Regions from separate parts of the Sulfitobacter sp. M39 genome, predicted to be linked through region 3. Evidence: riboswitches for the same ligand, from Rfam matches in the RefSeq annotation. Region 3 holds a riboswitch; each other region holds the start of a gene.
What was found. A riboswitch is a leader RNA that binds a small molecule or an ion and turns the genes downstream of it on or off. The one in region 3 is predicted to bind cobalamin.
Positions count from the first base shown of each region.

Region 1: another riboswitch for cobalamin. It lies ahead of GLP43_RS07600 (ABC transporter substrate-binding protein); the one in region 3 lies ahead of GLP43_RS00430 (energy-coupling factor ABC transporter permease).
Region 2: another riboswitch for cobalamin. It lies ahead of bluB (5,6-dimethylbenzimidazole synthase); the one in region 3 lies ahead of GLP43_RS00430 (energy-coupling factor ABC transporter permease).

Region 1 is NZ_WMDZ01000001.1:1,579,103-1,585,888, forward strand. Features, by position in the region: gene GLP43_RS07590 (ABC transporter ATP-binding protein) at 95-862, opposite strand; gene GLP43_RS07595 (FecCD family ABC transporter permease) at 859-1,887, opposite strand; gene GLP43_RS07600 (ABC transporter substrate-binding protein) at 1,908-2,924, opposite strand; cobalamin riboswitch at 3,069-3,267, opposite strand; tRNA gene GLP43_RS07605 (tRNA-Glu) at 3,392-3,466, opposite strand; tRNA gene GLP43_RS07610 (tRNA-Glu) at 3,723-3,797, opposite strand; gene recJ (single-stranded-DNA-specific exonuclease RecJ) at 3,873-5,612, opposite strand; gene GLP43_RS07620 (homoserine dehydrogenase) at 5,711-6,786, opposite strand, start outside.
Region 2 is NZ_WMDZ01000001.1:1,126,944-1,133,729, reverse strand. Features, by position in the region: gene murA (UDP-N-acetylglucosamine 1-carboxyvinyltransferase) at 1-1,011, opposite strand, end outside; gene GLP43_RS05535 (hypothetical protein) at 1,015-1,215, opposite strand; tRNA gene GLP43_RS05530 (tRNA-Thr) at 1,300-1,374, shown strand; gene GLP43_RS05525 (hypothetical protein) at 1,563-2,561, opposite strand; gene bluB (5,6-dimethylbenzimidazole synthase) at 2,799-3,479, opposite strand; cobalamin riboswitch at 3,530-3,707, opposite strand; gene GLP43_RS05515 (hypothetical protein) at 3,744-4,505, opposite strand; gene GLP43_RS05510 (BCCT family transporter) at 4,872-6,515, shown strand.
Region 3 is NZ_WMDZ01000001.1:74,908-81,693, reverse strand. Features, by position in the region: gene GLP43_RS00445 (heavy metal translocating P-type ATPase) at 1-19, shown strand, start outside; gene cueR (Cu(I)-responsive transcriptional regulator) at 40-426, shown strand; gene cobF (precorrin-6A synthase (deacetylating)) at 434-1,186, opposite strand; gene GLP43_RS00430 (energy-coupling factor ABC transporter permease) at 1,248-1,931, opposite strand; cobalamin riboswitch at 2,004-2,217, opposite strand; gene cobA (uroporphyrinogen-III C-methyltransferase) at 2,246-2,962, opposite strand; gene GLP43_RS00420 (cobyrinate a,c-diamide synthase) at 2,959-4,284, opposite strand; gene cobM (precorrin-4 C(11)-methyltransferase) at 4,281-5,066, opposite strand; gene GLP43_RS00410 (cobalamin biosynthesis protein) at 5,063-5,422, opposite strand; gene cbiE (precorrin-6y C5,15-methyltransferase (decarboxylating) subunit CbiE) at 5,419-6,615, opposite strand; gene GLP43_RS00400 (cobalt-precorrin-6A reductase) at 6,614-6,786, shown strand, end outside.

The DNA.
Region 1 (6,786 bases), 1.5 Mb from region 3:
TCCTTCAGGATCCACTGGCAAAACCTGTAGCGTGACGGATGGTTCCCGACAAAATGCGTAAGGAGTTGGATAGAGGTGTGGCCTGTTGCGCGGCTTAATGGGTCGCCGTGTGAAAGCGGATCACCTGCGCGTTATCCGCCGGATCGACAAGGAAATGCCCGCAGACGCCAAAGACCTCGCGCAGGAGGGTTTCTGTCATGATCTCGGAGGGGGTGCCGATGGCGCGCAGCTTGCCATCTTGCAAGACGCAGATCCGGTCGCAGAGCGTGGCTTGGTTCAGGTCGTGCAGGGCGATGATCGCCGTTGTCGGCAAGCGCTGGATCAGCTCAAGGATCGACAGCTGGTGGCGGATATCCAGATGGTTCGTCGGCTCGTCTAGCAGCAGCACTTGCGGCCTTTGGGCCAGTGCACGGGCGATATGGACGCGCTGTTGTTCACCGCCCGACAGCGTGTGCCAGTGGCGGTCGCCAAAACCCGACAGATCCACATCCGCCAGCGCCTGCGTGACGATGGCGTCGTCTCCTGCGCTCCACCCGCGCAGGGCCGACAGCCACGGTGTGCGGCCCAGTTCAACGGCATGGCGCACGGTGATGCGGTCAGCCGTGTCGGCGTGTTGTTCAACCAGGGCCAGCCGTTGCGCAATGTCGCGCTGGCGCATCTTTGCAAGCGGCGCGCCGTCCAGTTCGACCCGCCCGCGCGAGGGTTTCTGAATACCGGCAAGCATATGCAGCAGCGTGGATTTGCCGGACCCGTTCGGCCCGATCAGCCCCAGCTTTTCGCCCGGCCGCAAGGACAGGGACACGTCATCGACGATGGCGCGGTTGCGCACTCGCCAGCCCAGTTCGTGACACGACAGGATCATGGCGATGTCCTTTTGCCGATCAGGATAAGCGCAAAGACCGGCGCGCCGACCAAAGCGGTCACGACTCCGATGGGCAGCACTTGGCCCGGTACAATCACCCGTGAAATCACATCGGCGAAGACCAGAAACACCGCCCCCGCCAGTGCAGATGCAGGCACAAGGATCGCATGTCGGTGACCCACGACGATCCGCATGGCATGGGGGATCACCAGCCCGACAAAGCCGATCGCACCGACCACCGAGACCATCACCGCCGTGACCAGCGCCGCCGTGCCGATCAGCAGCAGCTGCACGCGGCGCACCGGAATGCCCAAGGACGCGGCGCTGTCGCTGCCGAAGGTAAAGGCATCCAGCGCGCGGGCGTGCCACAGACAGGCCAGCAGCCCGATCATCGCCGCGGGCAGGGCGCTCAGGACATCGGGCCAGCGCACGCCCGACATATTCCCCAAAAGCCAGAACATGATGGCACGGGCCTGTTCGGCATTGGCCGATTTCGTGATCATCAGCGCGGTCAGGGCGTTGAACATCTGGCTGCCCGCAATACCGGCCAGCACGATCACCCCCGCGGCCCGTAGGCCCACACCGCCGCCCGCCGCCTGCGCCAGCAAGGCGACAAAGGCAAAGGCCACCAGCGCCCCGCTGAACGCACCGATAGACAGCGAGATTGCACCACCCCCCAGCCCGAGGATGGTCACCGCCACAGCACCCGTGGACGCCCCCGCAGAGATCCCCAGCAGATAGGGATCCGCCAGCGCATTGCGCAGCAGTGCTTGCAGCACGACGCCCGACAGCGCCAGACCGGCGCCACAGCACATTGCCACCACGGCCCGCGCCATGCGGTAGTTCCACACGATGCCCTCGTCGATCTTGTCGACCGCATAGCCCGCGTTCAGCGCCTTGTTGGCCAGCACCTTCAGCACCACCAGCGGCGGGATAGAGACCTCGCCGATGGCCGCACCAAACAGCAGTGCGGCCAGCAGCACCGGCGGGATGATCACCCACCAGTGCCACTGCGGCCTGCGCATCACAGAGCGGTCGATTGCGGTCATTCGGCCAGATCGAAACCGGACAGCGCGTCAGCCATCGTTTCCAGCGCATAGATCGCACGTACGGTCGGGTCCATCGCATGGGCATCCATGGTGATGATGCGGCCCTCTTTCACCGCGGTCATCTCGCGGGCGACGGGGTCGTTCATCAGGAAGGCGCGCTTTTTCTCGATGTCATCCGCAGGGAAGCGGCGACGGTCCATTTTGGCGAGCACGATGAACGTCGGGTCGGATTTCGCCAGAGTCTCCCATCCGACCAGCGGCCATTCCTCGGCCGAGGTCACGACGTTTTCAACGCCAAGCTTGTCCATCATATAGGCGGGCACACCCTGTTGACCTGCCACATAAGGGTCCGCCGCCATCTCGGACGACGAGAACCAGAACAACGCTGATGTACCCTGAGGCAGGTTCAGCGATTTGGCCTTGGCCACGGCCTTTGCTTCGCGCGATTGCAGGTCTTGCAGCAGGGCGGCACCGGCATCTTGCGCGTTGTAGATCCGGGCAAGTTCCTCGATGCTGGTATACAGCTGCTGGGTCGTGAACAGTTCAGATCGTGTGCCGTCCGCGCCGACAGAGTTATCCTTGGCCGCGCAATCGGTGGGCATCACATAGGTCGGCACGCCCACCTCGTGAAAGCTGTCGCGGGTGCCGACCATACCTTCGGGGCCGACGTGCCATTCATACATCACGGTGACCAGATCGGGGCGTTTACCCAACACGCTTTCAAAGCTGGGATCGTTATCCGCCAGCCGTTCAATCGCATCGTTGGTGTCTTTGAACTCTGGCAAAACAGGGCTGAACCAGACAGAGGTTCCCGCGATCCGGTCCTGCTGACCCAGCAGATACAGGATCTCTGTCGTGGATTGCCCGATGGTCACGGTGGTCTGGGGGGCCGCGTCAAAGCTAAGCGTGTGGCCGCAGTTATCGATGGTCAGCGGATAGTCTGTCTCTGCGCCAAGCGCGGTGCTGCCCGCAAGGCTCGCAATCAGAGTCAGGCTGGAAAAAAATGGTTTCATATCAAGGGCTCCGGTTGGTCCGATGCCGGGGTCTTTGAATAGAAAGACAAGGGGCTAGCCAAACGGCGCGCGGGCGCATTTTGGTCTGCGCGTGTGGTAAGATCCGGTCCCATCATCATCCTCTCCCGAGCAACCCCGCCCGGTGTTTCAGGTTCAGTGTCGGCAGGTCTCCTGACTGACGGATCGCGGCTGTCCCCGCCTTCCCGGACCTTGAGGCCCAGTGGCATGATGGAGGTAGCTCACCGTCTACAGTTGCGGGGGCAGTTCCGGTTCATCCAGACCAAAGCGCGGATGGCGAATTCCCTATTATTTCCCGAAGGAAACCGACCCGGTTTCGATGACAGTTGTCCGCCCACCCGTCAAGTTGCGTTTTTGGGGGCACCATCGTGTGACAAAGGCAAATGACGCAGGTTACAGTTCCGCAGAACGCGCTAGAGGCATGAACAACAAACGGATGGAAAACCAAGTGGCAGCCCGTAGGGGAGTCGAACCCCTCTTTTCAGGTTGAAAACCTGACGTCCTAACCGATAGACGAACGGGCCACTTAACTTGTGAGCGCTTCTTTAGGCAAAGCCATCGGCGGGCGCAAGTGGAAGCAGCGTGAGAAAGGGGGGAAATACGGCAAAAAATTCACGGGGTTTGATACCACATTCCTAAGTGCCATTGATGCGGGGCGCTTGACTGTCCGCTTGCTACGGCGTGCGCCGTGCCAGTCCAAACCGGCCCCGAACAGCGAACGAAACGCATCTCGCCCACATTCACAGCGTAGTATGTTGGGATGTCAGGGAAAGGCACAAGTGGCAGCCCGTAGGGGAGTCGAACCCCTCTTTTCAGGTTGAAAACCTGACGTCCTAACCGATAGACGAACGGGCCACTTAGCTTGTGAGCGCTTCTCTAAGGAATGCGGCGCAGGCGCGCAAGCAGAAATCGAAAGAAAATGAAAAATTTTTACGCAGGTGCCGCATCTTCCAGACGCAGCTGCACGGACTGTCGGCCGCGCCAGGTATTGATGTCCAGACGACCGGCCAGATGGAACCGTGCACCACCGTGGTTTTCCAGTGCCGGGCCAAGCGGGCCGTCAAATGCGCCAAAGGCGATGGCGTCCATTTTGGTGTTGTTGCCGTCGCCAAAACTGATCTTGAGGTGGCTTTCACCCACCCGCTTGGCAAAGCGGATCTGCATGTCGGCAAAGGCATATCGCGGGGCAGGGGCACCGGCCCCAAAGGGGCCTGCCTGCTCCACCTGCTGCGCCAGTTCCACCGTCGCGGCGGCGGGCATCAACATGCCGTCCAGCTTCAGGTCTGCCGCGCCGGCCAGATGCGCGCCCTGCTTGGCCAAGAGCTCTGACAGCCGCGCCATCGCTTCCTCCAGCTTGTCTTCGGCAACGGTCAGACCGGCGGCCATCTTATGCCCGCCGCCCTTGATCAGCAGCCCCTCCGCCGCCAGCCGCTGGATAGGCGCGCCCAGATCGATCCCCGAGACCGATCGGCCGGAGCCTTTGCCGATGCCATCCTCGAACCCGATCACGATCGACGGCCGGTTCGACGCCTCTTTAAGCCGCGAGGCGACGATGCCCACCACGCCCGGGTGCCAGCCCGCGCCCGAGGCCCAGACCAAAGGCGCGTCAAAGCCGCGGGCCTCTGCCTGATCCAGCGCGGCGGCGCGCACGGCGGTTTCGACATCGCGGCGCTCGGTGTTCAGCAGGTCCAGCTTTTCGGCAAGCGACTGCGCCTCATGGGGATCATCGCAGGCCAGCAGCCTTGCCCCCAGATCCGCTTGCCCGATGCGCCCGCCCGCGTTGATCCGCGGGCCAAGCAGAAACCCAAGATGATAGGCCGCCGGGGCCGTATCCATCCGCGCCACATCGGCCAAGGCGGCAAGCCCCAATCTGTCGCGCCGCGCCATGACGCGTAGCCCCTGACGCACAAAGGCGCGGTTCACGCCGATCAACGGGGCGACATCGGCCACCGTGGCGAGCCCCACCAGATCCAGCAGCGCCATCAGGTCAGGCCCGCGTGCGCCCGCTTCGCGCAGTTGGCGCCCTGCCTCGACCAGCATCAAGAACACCACTGCCGCGGCACAAAGATGCGCCAAGGCACCGTCTTCATCCTGCCGGTTGGGGTTCACCACTGCCAAGGCGTCGGGCAGGGTCTCTCCGCCCAGGTGGTGGTCCAGAATAACGACATCCGCCCCGACCGCCGCGGCCACCGGCCCATGCGACAAGGTCCCGCAGTCAACGCAGACAATCAGATCATGAGCCGCGGCCAGCTCGGCCATCGCGGCGTCGTTGGGGCCATATCCTTCGTCGATCCGGTCCGGCACATAAAGCGTCGCGGTGCAGCCCATCTCGCGCAGCCAGACCAGCAGCAGCGCGGCAGAGCTGCCACCATCGACATCATAATCCGCAAAAACGGCAATCCGCTGACGCGCTTTGACCGCAGCTAGAAAACGGGTCGCGGCTTTCTCCATGTCGCGTAGGGAACGCGGGTCAGGCAGTAGATCACGCAACGACGGCGCAAGAAACGCCTCGGCCTCTTCCGCCGCCACGCCGCGCCGCGCCAGCACCTGACACAGGGCCAGCGGCAGGCTGGTCTGCTGCACGAGAACTTCGGTCGCGCGTTCCACCTCGACACCGGGGCCAACCCAGCGACGCCCCGTCAAAGACGCATTAACACATAGAAAGCTCATGCATCTCCCCCTTCCAAATGGTCAAAAATCCTCGCCGAAGGCATCCGCCCCATCCTCCCCACAATGGGAAGGGCAGGGGGCAGCCGCGCCCCTCGGGGTTACAGATCCTCGATCCGCAGCGCCACGGGATCACTTGCCAGCACACCGGTTTTCGCCATCGCGGCCAGAGCCTCGTCCAGCGCGGTGCGGCTGCATTTATGGGTGACGATCAAGACCGGGGCCTGATCGCTGCGGTGTTCGGTCTGGCGCATGCGGTCGATGCTGATGCCGGCCTCGCCCAGAACGGTGGCGACTTTGGCCAGGGCACCGGGCTTGTCCAGCAGGCCCATTCGCAGATAGAAGGCGGCGGGGCGCTGCGACAGGGCTGCAGTGGCCGAGGCGAGCGTGGCTGCCTTCTGACCAAAGACCGGGCCATGCCAGCCGCGCGCGATATCGCAGATGTCCGACAATACAGCGCTGGCGGTGGGGCCTTCACCGGCACCGGGGCCGCGCAGGACGATCTGCCCGATCGCATCGCCTTCCAGCACGATCATATTGGTCCCCCCCGCGAGCTGTCCCAGCGGAGAGCTGTCGGGCACAAGGCAGGGCTGCATGCGCTGTTCCAGCCCGCGGCCGGTCATTTGCGCGACGCCCAGAAGCTTGATCTTGTATCCCATATTCGCGGCAGCCTGAATGTCGTCGATGCTGACGCGCTGGATGCCTTCGATCTCGATCCCGTCGAAATCCACTTGTGTGCCAAACGCGATCGAGGACAGGATCGCCAGCTTATGCGCCGCGTCAATCCCGCCGACATCAAGGTTCGGGTCCGCTTCAAGATAGCCAAGCGCCTCGGCCTCTTCGAACAGGGAGTTATAGCCGTTGCCGGTCTCTTCCATGCGGGTCAGGATATAGTTGCAGGTGCCGTTCATCACGCCCATGACGCGGGTGATCTCGTTACCGGCAAGGCTTTCCGTCAACGCCTTGATCACGGGGATGCCCCCGGCTACGGCGGCTTCATAGCGGATCAGCGCGCCGGCGGCTTCGGCTTGTTCGGCCAGCGCCTGACCGTGGATCGCCAGCAGCGCCTTGTTGGCGGTGACCACATCCTTGCCCGAGGCGAGCGCGGCTTCGGTCGCGTCTTTGGCGGGGCCTTCGTCGCCGCCCATCAGTTCGACAAAGACATCCACATCATCAC
Region 2 (6,786 bases), 1.1 Mb from region 3:
CATAAAGCGGTTCTCAAAGATTTTCTCTTCCAGCACCGAGGTGCCCTCCGCCGTACACAGCAGCGCCATCATCTGGGCTTGCAGGTCGGTGGGAAAACCGGGGAAAGGTTCGGTGGTGACATTCACCGCGTTGATCATCCCGTTGCGCCGCGCAACTTTCAGACCCTTGTCCGTCTCGGTCACGTCGATCCCTGCCGCGTCAAGCTTTTCGCAGAAAGCCGACAACAGGTTGATGCGCCCGCCCAGCAATTCAACCTCGCCACCACACATCGCCGGGGCAAGCATATAGGTGCCAAGTTCGATCCGGTCGGTCACAACACGGTGGGTCGCCCCATGCAGGCGGTCAACGCCCTGAATCTCGATCCGGCTGGTGCCGTCGCCTTCGATCTGCGCGCCCATGGCACGCAAACAATCCGCGAGATCCACGATCTCGGGCTCGCGGGCGGCGTTGTTGATCACCGTCGTGCCCTTGGCCAAGGTCGCCGCCATCATAATGTTCTCGGTCGCGCCGACAGAGGCAAAGGGGAAGTCGATGACCGCACCTTTCAATGCCCCGCCTTGCGCCTTGGCGTGCAGATAACCGTCACGCAAGTCGATCTCTGCGCCCATCAGCGCCAGACCATCGGTGTGAATATCCATCGGCCGCGCACCAATCGCGCAGCCGCCGGGCAATGATACCTGCGCGTGCCCTTCGCGGGCCAGCAGCGGCCCCAGCACAAGGTTCGACGCGCGCATCTTGCGCACGATGTCATATTCGGCGCGCGTATTGATCTCGCCATGACACGACATCGCCAGAACCTGACCGTCCTGCATCGATGTCACCTCTGCCCCCAAGGACCGCAGCAATTCGGTCATGGTGCGGATGTCGGACAGGCGCGGCGCGTTGGTCAGGGTCAGCGGCTCTTCGGACAGAAGGGTCGCGGGCATAAGCGTCAGACAGGCGTTCTTGGCCCCCGCAATCGGAATTTGCCCCGACAGCGCACCGCCGCCTTTGACCACAATCGAATCCATCGTTCAGCCTTCCTTGGTTTGGCCGGTCGGCCCGTTATCTGTCTGCGCGTTATTATTTTGCGTGTCGTCGCTTTGGCTTTTGTCGCTGCGCGCACGCGCTTGCGCCTTGCGTCGGCCCATATTGGCTTTCAGCGCGGCTTTCAGCCTGTCTTCCCGCAATGCATTGGGTTTTGGCGGCTTTTGTGGGGCGGTATCCTTTGACATGTCGATTGTCTAGCGCAGCGGACCGATATGGTCCAGATTACGCTTGCACCATATTGCGAATGGGTCTAATCACCCGCCCACAGTGCTGGAGTAGCTCAGTGGTAGAGCGCGTCATTGGTAATGACGAGGTCGGGAGTTCAATCCTCCCCTTCAGCACCAGATCCCCCCTTTAAACATATCGCTTTGCCCTGATGCCTTATTTATTTGGCGTTGCGGTTTTGGCATGTGCCATGGATGCGCCTGAGGTCGTCGTCGCGCCCTCCGCACCGGAACATCCCGAATCACGATTAAATAAGAAAACCCCGACCGCTTGCGCCGCCGGGGTTTTGATTTTCACGTGAAGCAATTTAGCCGCGGTATGTCAGACCGGCAAACAGACGGCCCTGATCGCGGTGGCGCCCCCCGTGGACCGACCCTGCAACAGATGCCACACCGGCAATCAGTGACGCGGCGGCCAGCACAAAGGCGGTCAGGATACCGGCGTTGCGCGCGGTTTGCGCAGCCTCAACCGCTGCTTCTTTCGCCTCTGCCGCAGCTTGTTCAGCCTCGGCCTTGGCAGCGGCAACAGCGTCTTCGACTTCCTGACGTGCTTCCTGCGCTTGGGTCACGATCTGGTCCACGCGCTCTTTCGCCTGAGCCTGGGTCAGATCGGTGCGTGCGGCAACAGCACCGGCAAGATAGGTCCGGTCTTCCTCGCTCACCTCACCCGTGCGGTAGATATTCGCGACGATGCTGGCGGTCTGCTCTGCCAATTGCTCGGGATCGGCGGTGACCGGGTCAACCTGATTGGGGCGCAAAAGCTGGTTCGACAGGTAATCTGTCGGATCATTCTTGGCCTCATCCGGGATAGCAGCACCCGCCGCATCGGCCAGACCGGAGGCAGCACCCCCAACGGCAGAGCCCGCAGCCTCGACGACCGTACCAGCTGCTTTGCCTGCACCCGCAGCAACATTGCCCGCGGTATTAGCTGCAAAGCTCAGCGCGCTTGATAGCATCACGGCGGTGATCACAGACCCGAGGCCCCAAACAACCAAACCGTTGATCCCGTCACGTGCGGTCACTTCGTCATCCGTGGCGCTTTCGACGCGGCGGCGCATGCGGCCCGCGATATAGCCACCGGCCAGATAGGACGCGACCAGCGTGATCACCATCCACAGCGCGGTCAGCACCAGTTCAAGCGTCGATGAATTGTCGGTTCCGTCCAGCGTGATCGACGACAAGCCAAGCGCCGCGCCGAAGGCGGTCAGCAAGAGCCCGATTGCCACAGCCACAACGGTACCCGCGAAAATTGCGGGCCAGTCGACATAGGATCCATCGGCAGTTTTTTCAGTGAGTGTCGTGTTCATGTAAATGCCTCCCCGGCGTTAGTTTACGCAAGACCGATCAGCGACAATACCGCCATGACCACGACCACAAGACCTACGAGATAAATGATACCGCCCATTTGGAAGAACTCCTCTATGCGTGCCGCACGCGGTATGCGTCGGCTTCACAAAGGCAACGTCAGGGAACCGGCATGGTTCCGCTGATGATACAAAATACCCGCACTGCGGGAGGTGACGTCGCGAACGACGAGGAACCGCCTAAGGATCGCCCTGCCACGTGCCGTCAAAGATCATCTCGTCCACGGGGAGCCGTTTGCTCCAGCCTTTCACCTCAAGTTCGGGCGTCTGGTAAAGCTCGTCCACGTGGCCCAAACACAGGTAGCCGACGATTTCTATCCGGTCGGGGATCTTCAGCAGGTCACGCAGATCGGCATCGCGGAACACGCTGACCCAGCCCAGCCCGATGCCCTCGGCGCGGGCGGCAAGCCAGAGGTTCTGGATCGCGCAGACCGTGCTATAAAGATCCATGCTTTGATTATGGGTGCGCCCCAGCACGACCTTGCCGCCACGGCTGCGGTCACAGGTCACGCAGATATTGACCGGTGCCTTGCGGATGCCTTCGAGCTTTAGCGACCTATAGGTTGTCTGGCGGTCGCCCTCGAACATCTGGGCGGCTTCCTCGTTGGCGCGGTTGAAGGCGTGCCAGACCTGATCGCGTGCGGCCTGATCCCGGATGACGATGAAGTTCCACGGCTGTGACAACCCGACGGACGGTGCGTGATGCGCGGCGGTTAGTATGCGGTGTAACACATCCTCGGCCACTGGATCGGGTAAAAACTGATCGCGTACATCGCGGCGGGTAAAGATCGCCTTGTAGACGGCGTCGCGTTCAGCATCTGAAAAAGGCGCAGCGGGTGCCAGCGCAGAGGGTATCGGCATTGTTCAGTCCCCAACAATACGTTTATGCGCCAATCCCGCTGTCCATGCGGGGCAAGCTGTACTGTCTGGCCGGTCTTCTGACTTAGGGTCGTTTGGTCCGCGCGCCTTCCCGGAATATTCCAGTGGCCTATGCGCAAACCATCCCCATTACAGCGTTGGGCACGTGCCGGAGTTTCACCAGCTTCCCGATTCTTCCGCGAGGCGGACACCAGACCCGGCCATTGGGCCACGGCTGTCCGCCCGGAACAAGCCCTAACGCGGGGATCAGCCGCGTTTGGTTGCGAAAATCTTCTTCATCACGGCGTCGAACTCGTTCCACGAGATGACAGCCTTGTTGCCTGCATAGCCGTGATAATAGGACCGCCCGTTAGAGGTCGGGAAACCGGCCCAGATACGTGCGAGGTTTTCCATAAAGCGGTGGCGGCTGATCTTGCCCTTCTTGAACGCATTAAACCCCGCATCGACCAAAAGGATATCTGCCAGCCCGTCCTGCACCGCCGAGGTAAAGCGGTCATTCTTGCTCAGGCCCGCCTGTCGCACCAGACTGCGCAGCGTGGATGGAATGAACTGGTATCGACCGATGGCATGCGGTTGGCCCGGCGTGCGGTCGATCCAGCGGTAGATCTCTCCGATGGTCATTTGTGTCGGACGCTGTGGCGGCAGCCGTTTGGCCCCGTATTGCACGGCGTCATAGCCCTTCGGACCCGCCTCGGCCCAAGCGATGAGGCTTTTGAGGTCCGCGGCAGTGCTGACCCCGCTTAGCTCTTGGAAGGACCGGCTGCGGCTGCTCACGGTCTTGGACCGGACCTGCGCTTTGGGCTGGACCTTATGGCGCAGCTTGATCTGCCCCTGCCCTGCGGATTGCATAACGTTGAACGAGATGTCGCTTTGCATGGCAGAGCGCGCACCGGACAGGCTGAACCCTTCGGCGCTGACAGTGGTAGCGGCCAGAAGTGCCGCGGTTGCGATAATTGGTAGTGTGCAAGTAACTTTCATATCATCCCCCATGATGAAAAAATTTGTCATGGGACCATGGTGACCGCAGACGCCCGCGCTTTCATTTGCGCAAGCAGGTGGGTCGGAGCCATGGACGGATAGGGCGGCATATCTTTTGGGATAGGGCGCTATCCCGCGGTGCGGTTGCCCCCTCCGTTCAGACGGGCTTGGGCAGTGCGGCACGCGGATCCGCCCCGGTGTTTCACCCGAATCCAAAGAGGGGATTCGCGGTAAACCACGGAAAAAACGCATAGCCCGCGCCCCGCAAACGGGGCGTCAAGCCCGCTTCCGGGGGCTAAGCCATGATATTCATTTACTTAATTCCCGCGCAGCGGTGGTCGTTTTGTCGGAGTTGCGCTATGATTAGTCGCAAATACATAAAATGGAGAGCATCTAATGACAGATGAAACGTCGCCGGGTATCCCGACACCCGACGGGGCCGCTGCCGTAATCGACACGGATTACGAGATCGGCCAAGACAACAAAGAAGGCAGCGTGGGGCCCTTCGGCTTCGACATTCACAACCCGGTCTTCGCGATCTCGGGTGTGTGTATTGTTGCCTTTGTATTCTACACCCTCGCGCTGCCCGAACACTCTGGCGCGCTATTCACATGGCTGTTCTCGTCGGTGACAAAGGGCTTTGACTGGTTCTTTATCTCTGCCGGCAACATCTTTGTGCTGTTCTGCCTGCTGCTGATCATCACGCCTTTGGGCCGTGTGCGCCTTGGCGGGGCCGAAGCAAGCCCTGACTATACCTACCTTGGATGGTTCTCGATGCTGTTCGCGGCGGGCATGGGCATCGGTCTGATGTTCTATGGCGTCTCTGAACCGCTATCGCATTTCTCGAGCTCCATGGGTGGCACTGCTGTTGGCGAAGACGGTCTGCGCACCGATTGGGCACCTTTGGGCGCGGCCGCGGGCGATCAAGCCGAAGCGGTTCGTCTGGGGATGGCGGCCACGATCTACCACTGGGGCCTGCACCCTTGGGCGATCTATGCCGTTGTTGGTCTGGCGCTGGCGCTGTTCAGCTATAACAAGGGTCTTCCCCTAACCATCCGCTCTGCCTTTTACCCGATCCTGGGGGAACGCGTCTGGGGCTGGCCCGGTCACGTGATCGACATTCTCGCCGTATTTGCAACGCTCTTTGGTCTGGCGACATCGCTTGGTCTGGGGGCCACGCAAGCCAACGCGGGCTTGAACGAGCTCTTTGGTCTGGCGGTTGGCCCAACAACTCAGGTTCTGCTGATCACCGGCATCACCGCGGTGGCGACCGTGTCCGTCCTGCGCGGCCTTGATGGCGGCGTCAAAGTCCTGTCAGAGATCAACATGGGTCTGGCGTTCCTGCTGCTGGCGTTTGTGCTGCTGGTCGGACCGACATGGGCAATCTTGTCGACCTTTGGATCGTCCCTGCTGGCCTATGGTGAATACCTGCCGGCCCTGTCCAACCCCGTTGGCCGTGAAGACGTGAACTTTATGCAAGGCTGGACGTCGTTCTACTGGGCATGGTGGATCAGCTGGTCACCTTTCGTCGGCATGTTCATCGCCCGCGTCAGCCGTGGCCGTTCGGTCCGCGAATTCCTGACCTGCGTCCTGCTGATCCCAAGCGTGGTCTGCGTCCTGTGGATGAGCGTCTTTGGGGGCATGGCAATCGATCAGGTGATCAGCGACGGCTACACCGCCGCGCAAGAAGCCGAGCTGCCACGCCAGCTGTTCGCCATGCTGGATGCGCTGCCGCTTGCCGGGATCACATCGCTGATCGGGATCGTCTTGGTCATCGTGTTCTTCGTGACCTCGTCTGACTCCGGCTCGCTGGTGATCGATACGATCACGGCAGGCGGCAAGGTCGACGCACCTGCGCCACAGCGCGTGTTCTGGTGCATCTTCGAAGGTGCCGTAGCGATCGTGTTGCTGCTGTCTGCGGGCGGGCTCAAGTCGCTTCAGTCGATGGTTATCTCTACCGGATTGCCCTTTACTGTGGTGCTGCTGTTCCTGTGCTACGCAATCTTCCGCGGCCTGCGCGCCGAAATGAAGACGCAATAACACCGCAATAACCGACGTTTGTGCTTTGCCAGTCAAAGCACCTGATACCCCCCGCCGCCCCGTGCAGCGGGGGGTATTCATTTGCGCGATACAGACACACAAAAAATCGCGCAAAGTATTCCGACTAAAACTGTCGGATTGACATACCCTATAATTTCAATCAGGTTTGTGGGAACGTCTAGCCACCCCGCCCATGATCACGGGGACGCCCGACACATGTGATGTGAGGAGTCCCACGATGAGACCATTCCCCAGAACGCAGACTGCCGTT
Region 3 (6,786 bases):
CGCCGCAGCACCCGCCTAATTCAACGAAAGGAGACGTCTATGAACATCGGTGACGTGTCGAAAAGCGCAGGTCTGCCTGCCAAGACCATCCGCTACTACGAAGACATCGGACTGATCACGCCCGCGCGTGACACCAACGGGTACCGCAGCTTTTGCGACAGCGACGTGCACAAGCTGACGTTTCTGGGCCGTGCGCGGGCCTTAGGCTTCACGATCGAGAATTGCCGCGACCTGCTGGCGCTTTGGGATGATCAGGACCGCGCCAGCGCTGACGTGCGTGCCATCGCCCAGCAACATTTGGCGCAGATCGAAAGCAAGATCGCGGACCTGCAAGATATTCGTCAGACCTTGACCCATCTGGTGCACGAATGCGCTGGCGATGACCGCCCCGATTGCCCGATCTTGCAACGGCTCGAAAAGCTGTAGCGCGCGTCTACCGGCGCAGCAGGTAGATATCCATGATCCAGCCATGGGCGGCGCGGGCCTCTGCCCGCGTTGCGATGATGCGGTCGCAGACCTGATCCAGCGGGCCCGCGATGCGACGCTCGTTCGGCATGCCGGCGTAGGCGGTCCACCAGATGTGCACGTCGCCGTGCTGCCGCAACACCTCGAAGGCGCAGGTGCCGTCCAGCATGACGGCAATCGTATCCACACCCTGCGGCCAGCCATGATCGCGCAGCTGCCGTCCGGTGGTGATCGTGACGGGATTGCCGATGGTGTTCAGCGGGATCGCATGGCCCGCCGTCAGTACCTGAAGAGAGGTAATCCCCGGCACGACATCGACGGTGAGTGTGACGACCTTTTGCAACCGCTCCGCAATGCGCAGGGTGCTGTCATACAGCGACGGATCCCCCCAGACGAGGAAACCGACACGGCCGCCTTGGGGCAGGGTGCGCTGCATCTCGGCCAGCCAGACCTGCGCAATGGCATCGTGCCAATCGTGGACGCCCGCGTGATAATCAGGGTTGGCGGCGTCGCGTTTGGGCAGGGTGAATTCGTGAATATCAGGCCCGTCCGACCGCAGCACTTGGGTGCAAATCTCGTGCCGCAGGCCAGCCAGATCATCCTTGCCCGCGCCCTTGGACGGAATCAGGATCACATCGCAGGCATTCAGCGCGTCGATGGCTTGTAATGTCAGGTGTTTGGGATTGCCGGACCCGATGCCGATCAGTGAAAGCGTAAACATCTTGAGGCTCCGGCAGGGGGTAACGCGGCCCGTAGAGTAGGGGGCCGCGTCGGGTCTTGGATTATTCAGCGGCAGTCTGTGTCAGACGCTTGGTGAACAGCGCGCTGCCCGCGAAATCGCGCAGGGTTTTCGCGGCGGCGAGCACGGCCAGATCCACCAGCGGCTCGATCAGGATGACCATCATATAGGCCCCGCCAAAGCTGGCCACAGCGGCGATGTTGCTGGCGGCAAAGCCCTGACCGTAGATGGCCCAGAACGCCACCCAGCCCACAACGCCCGCCTGAAACGCGGTCGACAGCTTGAGCGCTTGAACATAGGTCAGATCAACATAGGCGGTGTTGGGCGCGATGATGCGTTTGGCCAGCGCCGAGACCATGAACAAGGGCACCAGCAGCGTGGTGACGTTCATCGTGTATTGCGGCAGGTCGATGGGGGCAAAGAACATGCCCTGCGCCAGCAGACCAAGCGCCAGACCGGCAGCCGCAGGGGCCACGCCGAACAGCAGGAACAGGGTCGAGCCGAGGATCAGGTGCACTTCGCTCACGCCCACGGGGAAATGCGGGAAGACCTGAAAAAAGACAAAGGTCAGCGCGGTGGCCACCACAGCCCCGCCCGCAAAAGGCACGACGCCTTTTTCACGGACAGAGTCCATCGCGGTTTTCGCGGTGTAGGCCGCAGCACCGGCGGCGGTGCCATAGGACAGGACCAGCTTCGCGCCGGTCACGACTTCGGGTTCGATATGCATGTTCAGGTCTCCTTGCCGTCTTCCCCGACGGCATGATGTGAAAGCCGCCCCGGGGGGCCGCCAATTGGATCGGGGATCATCCCCATGACGGCAGGTCTCCTGACTTTGTGCGTCCATGCGTGCCGCGCCTTCCCAGGCGATGTGGCCCAGTGGCAATGCGGGTTGCTCTTCACTTACAGGTGCGGGGGCAGTTCCGGATTAGGCACCTTTGCTTTGGCACCGCACCGTATTCCCTTTTCACCCCGATTGCCTGAAGGCGCACGGGGAACCGTCCGGAATAGGTGGTCATTTTCGGGCTGGTTTTGTCAAGTCATCTATTCGGTCAACGGCCCGTAAAGGATCAGCGCTGGCGCTGACGTTGCGGGATCCAGCGGCAGATGGGCAAGGCTTTCCACGGTGTGGCGGCTCAGCTTTTGATCGGGGGTCGATACCGCCTCTGCCAGCAGGGCAGGGGTCGAAGGGGGCAAGCCCGCCTCGATCAGCCGCGCGGCGAAACTGGCGAAGGTGCGCCGCCCCATATAGACGACCGTGGTCGCCGTTGGGTCGGCCAGCGCCGCCATGTTCAGATCTTCGGGCAAAGCCCCCGATTCGCCATGACCGGTGATAAACTGCACCCGCCGCGCGGTCAGCCGCCGTGTCAGCGGGATCATCGCCGCCGCCGCCGCCGAAGACGCCGCCGTCACACCGGGGATGATCTCGAAAGCGACGCCTGCCGCTTTCAGCGCGGTCAGCTCTTCTTCAAGCCGGCCAAACACGCCCGCGTCCCCGCTTTTGAGCCGCACCACCCGCGCGCCGGTCAAGGCGTGTTCGACCAGCAGGCGGCTCACGTGATCCTGCTTCGGAGACAGCCGTCCCGCGCGTTTGCCTACCCCGATCAGATCGGCCTCGGGCGAGACGTGTTCAAGGATCGGACCCGCCGACAGATCGTCGAACAGCACGACTTCGGCCTCTTGCAACCGCTTTACCGCCTTCACGGTCAGCAGCTCGGGATCACCCGGACCGGACGAGACGAAAGAGACAAAACCGCTCATGACGCCCCCGCAATCAGGTGAAAGAAGGTGCCGGTGGCATGGCCGCGCCGCGAGCCTGTCTCGGGCACTTCGGCCCCATTGGCATCGACCACCCGCGCCAGCGGCGTGTCTGGTTGCGACAGGATCGTAGAATAGTGGAATTCATGCCCGCGCAACCGCGCGCCCGCGTCATAGCCGGGGCCGGGTTCGTTCAACGTGGCAAGCCGGTAGCCCAGATGCATCTTGCGCTTCTCATAGCTGGTTTCCAGCCCCAGCAGCCCCGCCATCTGGTGACGCACGCCTTCCTTGTCGACCAAACCGGCTCCCATCGCCATATAACCCCCGCATTCCCCATGCACCGGGCGCGTTGTGGCGAACTGTTGCAGGCCGTCGCGGAACTGCGCGGCAGCGGCAAGGCGTCCGGCATGCAGCTCGGGATAGCCGCCGGGCAGCCAGCAGATGTCGGCGCTGTCGTCCGGTGCCTCATCCGCCAGCGGCGAGAAGGGTAACACCTGCGCACCCGCAGCGATCCAGTGGTCCAGCAAATGCGGATAGATGAACGAAAACGCGGCATCCTTGGCCAAAGCGATCCGTTGACCGGGGGGCGGGGGTAAGACATCTGGCCCGTCAGGAATACTGCGCCCTTGAGCGGCAGAGACGATCAGATCAAGATCGATATGCTGTGTGATGAAATCACCTGCCGCATCCAGCAGCTTCATCAGTTCGGGCTGTTCCTCGGCTTGCACCAGACCCAAGTGGCGTTCCGGCAGCGTGACCGACCCCTGACGTGGCAGCGCGCCCAGAACGGGGATGCCGACTTGCTCCATCCCCAGACGCAGCAGCGCCTCATGCCGGGGGCTGGCGACCTTGTTCAGCACCACACCCGCGACATGCACATCCGGGCGCATCGTCTTGAACCCAAGTGCGGTGGCCGCAGCCGATTGCGCCTGACCCGACACATCCAGCAGCAACACCACCGGCCAGCCCGTCATGGCAGAGATATCCGCGCTCGCCCCGTTCGAGGTTTCCCCCGGTTGCGCCACGCCGTCGAACAGCCCCATCGACCCTTCGATCAGGGCCAAATCACCGCCATTCGCGGTGCCGATCAGATTGCACAACACGCCCGAGCCCATAGCCCAGCTATCGATATTATAGGACGACCGCCCGCAGGCCGCGCGGTGGAAGCCGGGGTCGATGTAATCCGGCCCGCTCTTGAACGGGCGCACGTCGACGCCGCGACGGCTGAGCGCGTTAAGCAGGCCCAGCATCAACGTGGTCTTGCCCGTGCCCGACGCCGGGGCCGAGATCATCAGGCCCTTGGGCAGTTGCGTTGTCTCGATCATTCTGTGCCCTCGGGAAAGCGCGGCTCTGTGCCGACGGGGCGGAAGCGGCGGTCGTAATCGCCAGCGTACAGACAGCTTTCGCGGAACTCCTCTGCCGTCAGCGCGCGGCCCACAAGGATCAGCGCCGTGCGTCCGCGTTCGCCGTCGGTGGCGTCAATCACGCTGCCCAAGGTCGCCCGCACCACCCGTTGATCCGGCCAGCTTGCGCGCCAGACGATGGCGACGGGGCAGTCCTCTCCGTAATGAGGGGTGAGCCGCGCGACCACATCATCCAGCACATGCACCGACAGGTGGATCGCCAAAGTGGCACCCGTGGCGGCGAAATTCTCGAGCGTTTCACCCTCGGGCATGGCCGACGCCCGCCCCGAGGTGCGCGTGAGAACAAGCGACTGCGCCACACCGGGCAGCGTCAGCTCATTCCCCAAAGCGGCGGCGGCAGCGGCAAAGGCGGGCACGCCGGGGGTGATGTCATACTCGATGTCCAGCTCGCGCAAGCGGCGCAGCTGCTCGCCCATGGCGGACCAGACCGACAGATCACCCGAATGAAGCCGCGCCACATCCTGCCCCGCATCATCGGCGGCTTTGATCTCTGCCATGATCTCGTCCAGCGACAGCGACGCGGTATTCACGATCTTCGCATCCTCAGGGCAGTAGGACAGCAGCTCAGACGGGACCAGCGATCCGGCATAAAGACACACAGGGCAGGCCGCGATCAGGTCGCGCCCTCGCAGGGTCAGCAGATCAGGGGCTCCGGGGCCCGCGCCGATAAAGTGAACAGTCATGGGGCAATTCCTTCCGCGATAGCTACGGTGGCCATGCCATTGGGGCTGGTCACACGCAAGGTCGTCAATTTGGCACCGCGACCGGCGACGCGCAATGCGGCGGCCTCGGCAAGTGATCCGGTCCCGAAGCGCGCTTGCACACGCGGCGACACGGTACGCGTCGGGATGTCTGCGATATCGGCTTCCGACAGTTCGATCAGCGGCAACCCCAGACTGTCAGCAAAGCGCCGCAGCGCCGGTGTCACCTTGATCGCGAGGGTCGCGAGCGTGTCCGGCCTGCGCCGCGTCAGCGCAAGGGCCGCGTGTAAATCCGCCTCGGTCGCATCCGCGCGCAATCCTATGCCCGCGACGATCATCGGGTGATGCTCCATTGCAGTTGCGGGCGGCTGGGGTGCCAGCCCTGCATGGTGCCCAAGGGCACCGCCTGCGCCAAGTCAATCCGCAGCAGCTGCCCGCCGTGCATCCCATGCCAGCGGATCAGCAAGGCTTGGGTTTCAAGCGCAACCGCATTCGCCACCAGCCGCGTGCCCGGCGTGATCCTGTGCCAGATCGCCTGCAAGACATCCTCTGACGCGCCACCACCCAGAAAGACCGCAGCGGGCAGGGGCAGATCGGCCAGCGCATCGGGGGCCGTCCCCTGAACGCAGCGCATCCGGCCCGCGAGACCAAAACGGCGGGCGTTCTCGGTGATATTTTCGCAGCGGCTTTCGCGCGGCTCGATTGCGATGGACTGCGCGTGCGGCGCGGCCAGACACCATTCAACAGAGACAGAGCCCGACCCGCCCCCCACATCCCACAGCAGCTCCCCCGCGCGGGGGGCCAGCGCGGCCAGCGTCAACGCGCGCATCGGGGATTTGGTGATCTGGCTGTCATGGGCAAAAAGCGCCTCGGGCCGTCCGGGCGCGTGGCTGATCCCAGCCCCCCCCGACACCGCAATCGCCACCACCACAGGGGCGGCGATGCCGTCCAGTTCAAACGTCGCAGCATCGGCCGCGCGCGCGATTTCACGCGGACCGCCAAGCGCCTCCATCACCGTCAGGCGGGACGCGCCGAAACCCTGCGCGGTCAGATAGTCTGCCAGCGCCGCAGGGGCCGCACCATCGCGCAAAGTGCAGATCAGCCGCGCCCCTGCCGCCAGATGGGGCAGCAACACCTCGAACGGGGCAGCATGCAGGCCAAGGGTCGTGACCTCCTCCAACCGCCAGCCAAGCCGCGCGGCGGCGAGCGTCATGCAGGACGGCGCGGGAAAGCAGCGCCATTCCGACGGGTCCAGCACCTGCGCCAGCGAACCGCCCACGCCGTGCCAGAACGGATCACCCGAGGCGAGCACCACAACCGCACGCCCGCGATGTTCCAACACCGGCTCTACACTGAACGGCAGCGGCCATTCGCGCCCCCGCGCCCCCGCGTCACAAAGCGCCAAATGCCGCGCCCCGCCAAAGATCACGTCGGCCTCTGCCAGCGCCTTTCGGCTTGCATTGGTCAGCCCAGCAAGGCCATCTTCGCCCAGACCAATCAGGGTCACCCAAGCAGCAACAGGATCAGCCATGACGCGCACCCTCATTCTTGGCGGCACGACAGAGGCGTCGAACCTCGCGCGCGCGCTGGCCGACCGTGGTGATGATGCGCTGTTCAGCTATGCCGGACGCACGGCGGCCCCCGTGGCGCAGCCGCTGCCCACCCGCGTGGGTGGCTTTGGCGGCGTGGCCGGATTGTTGGC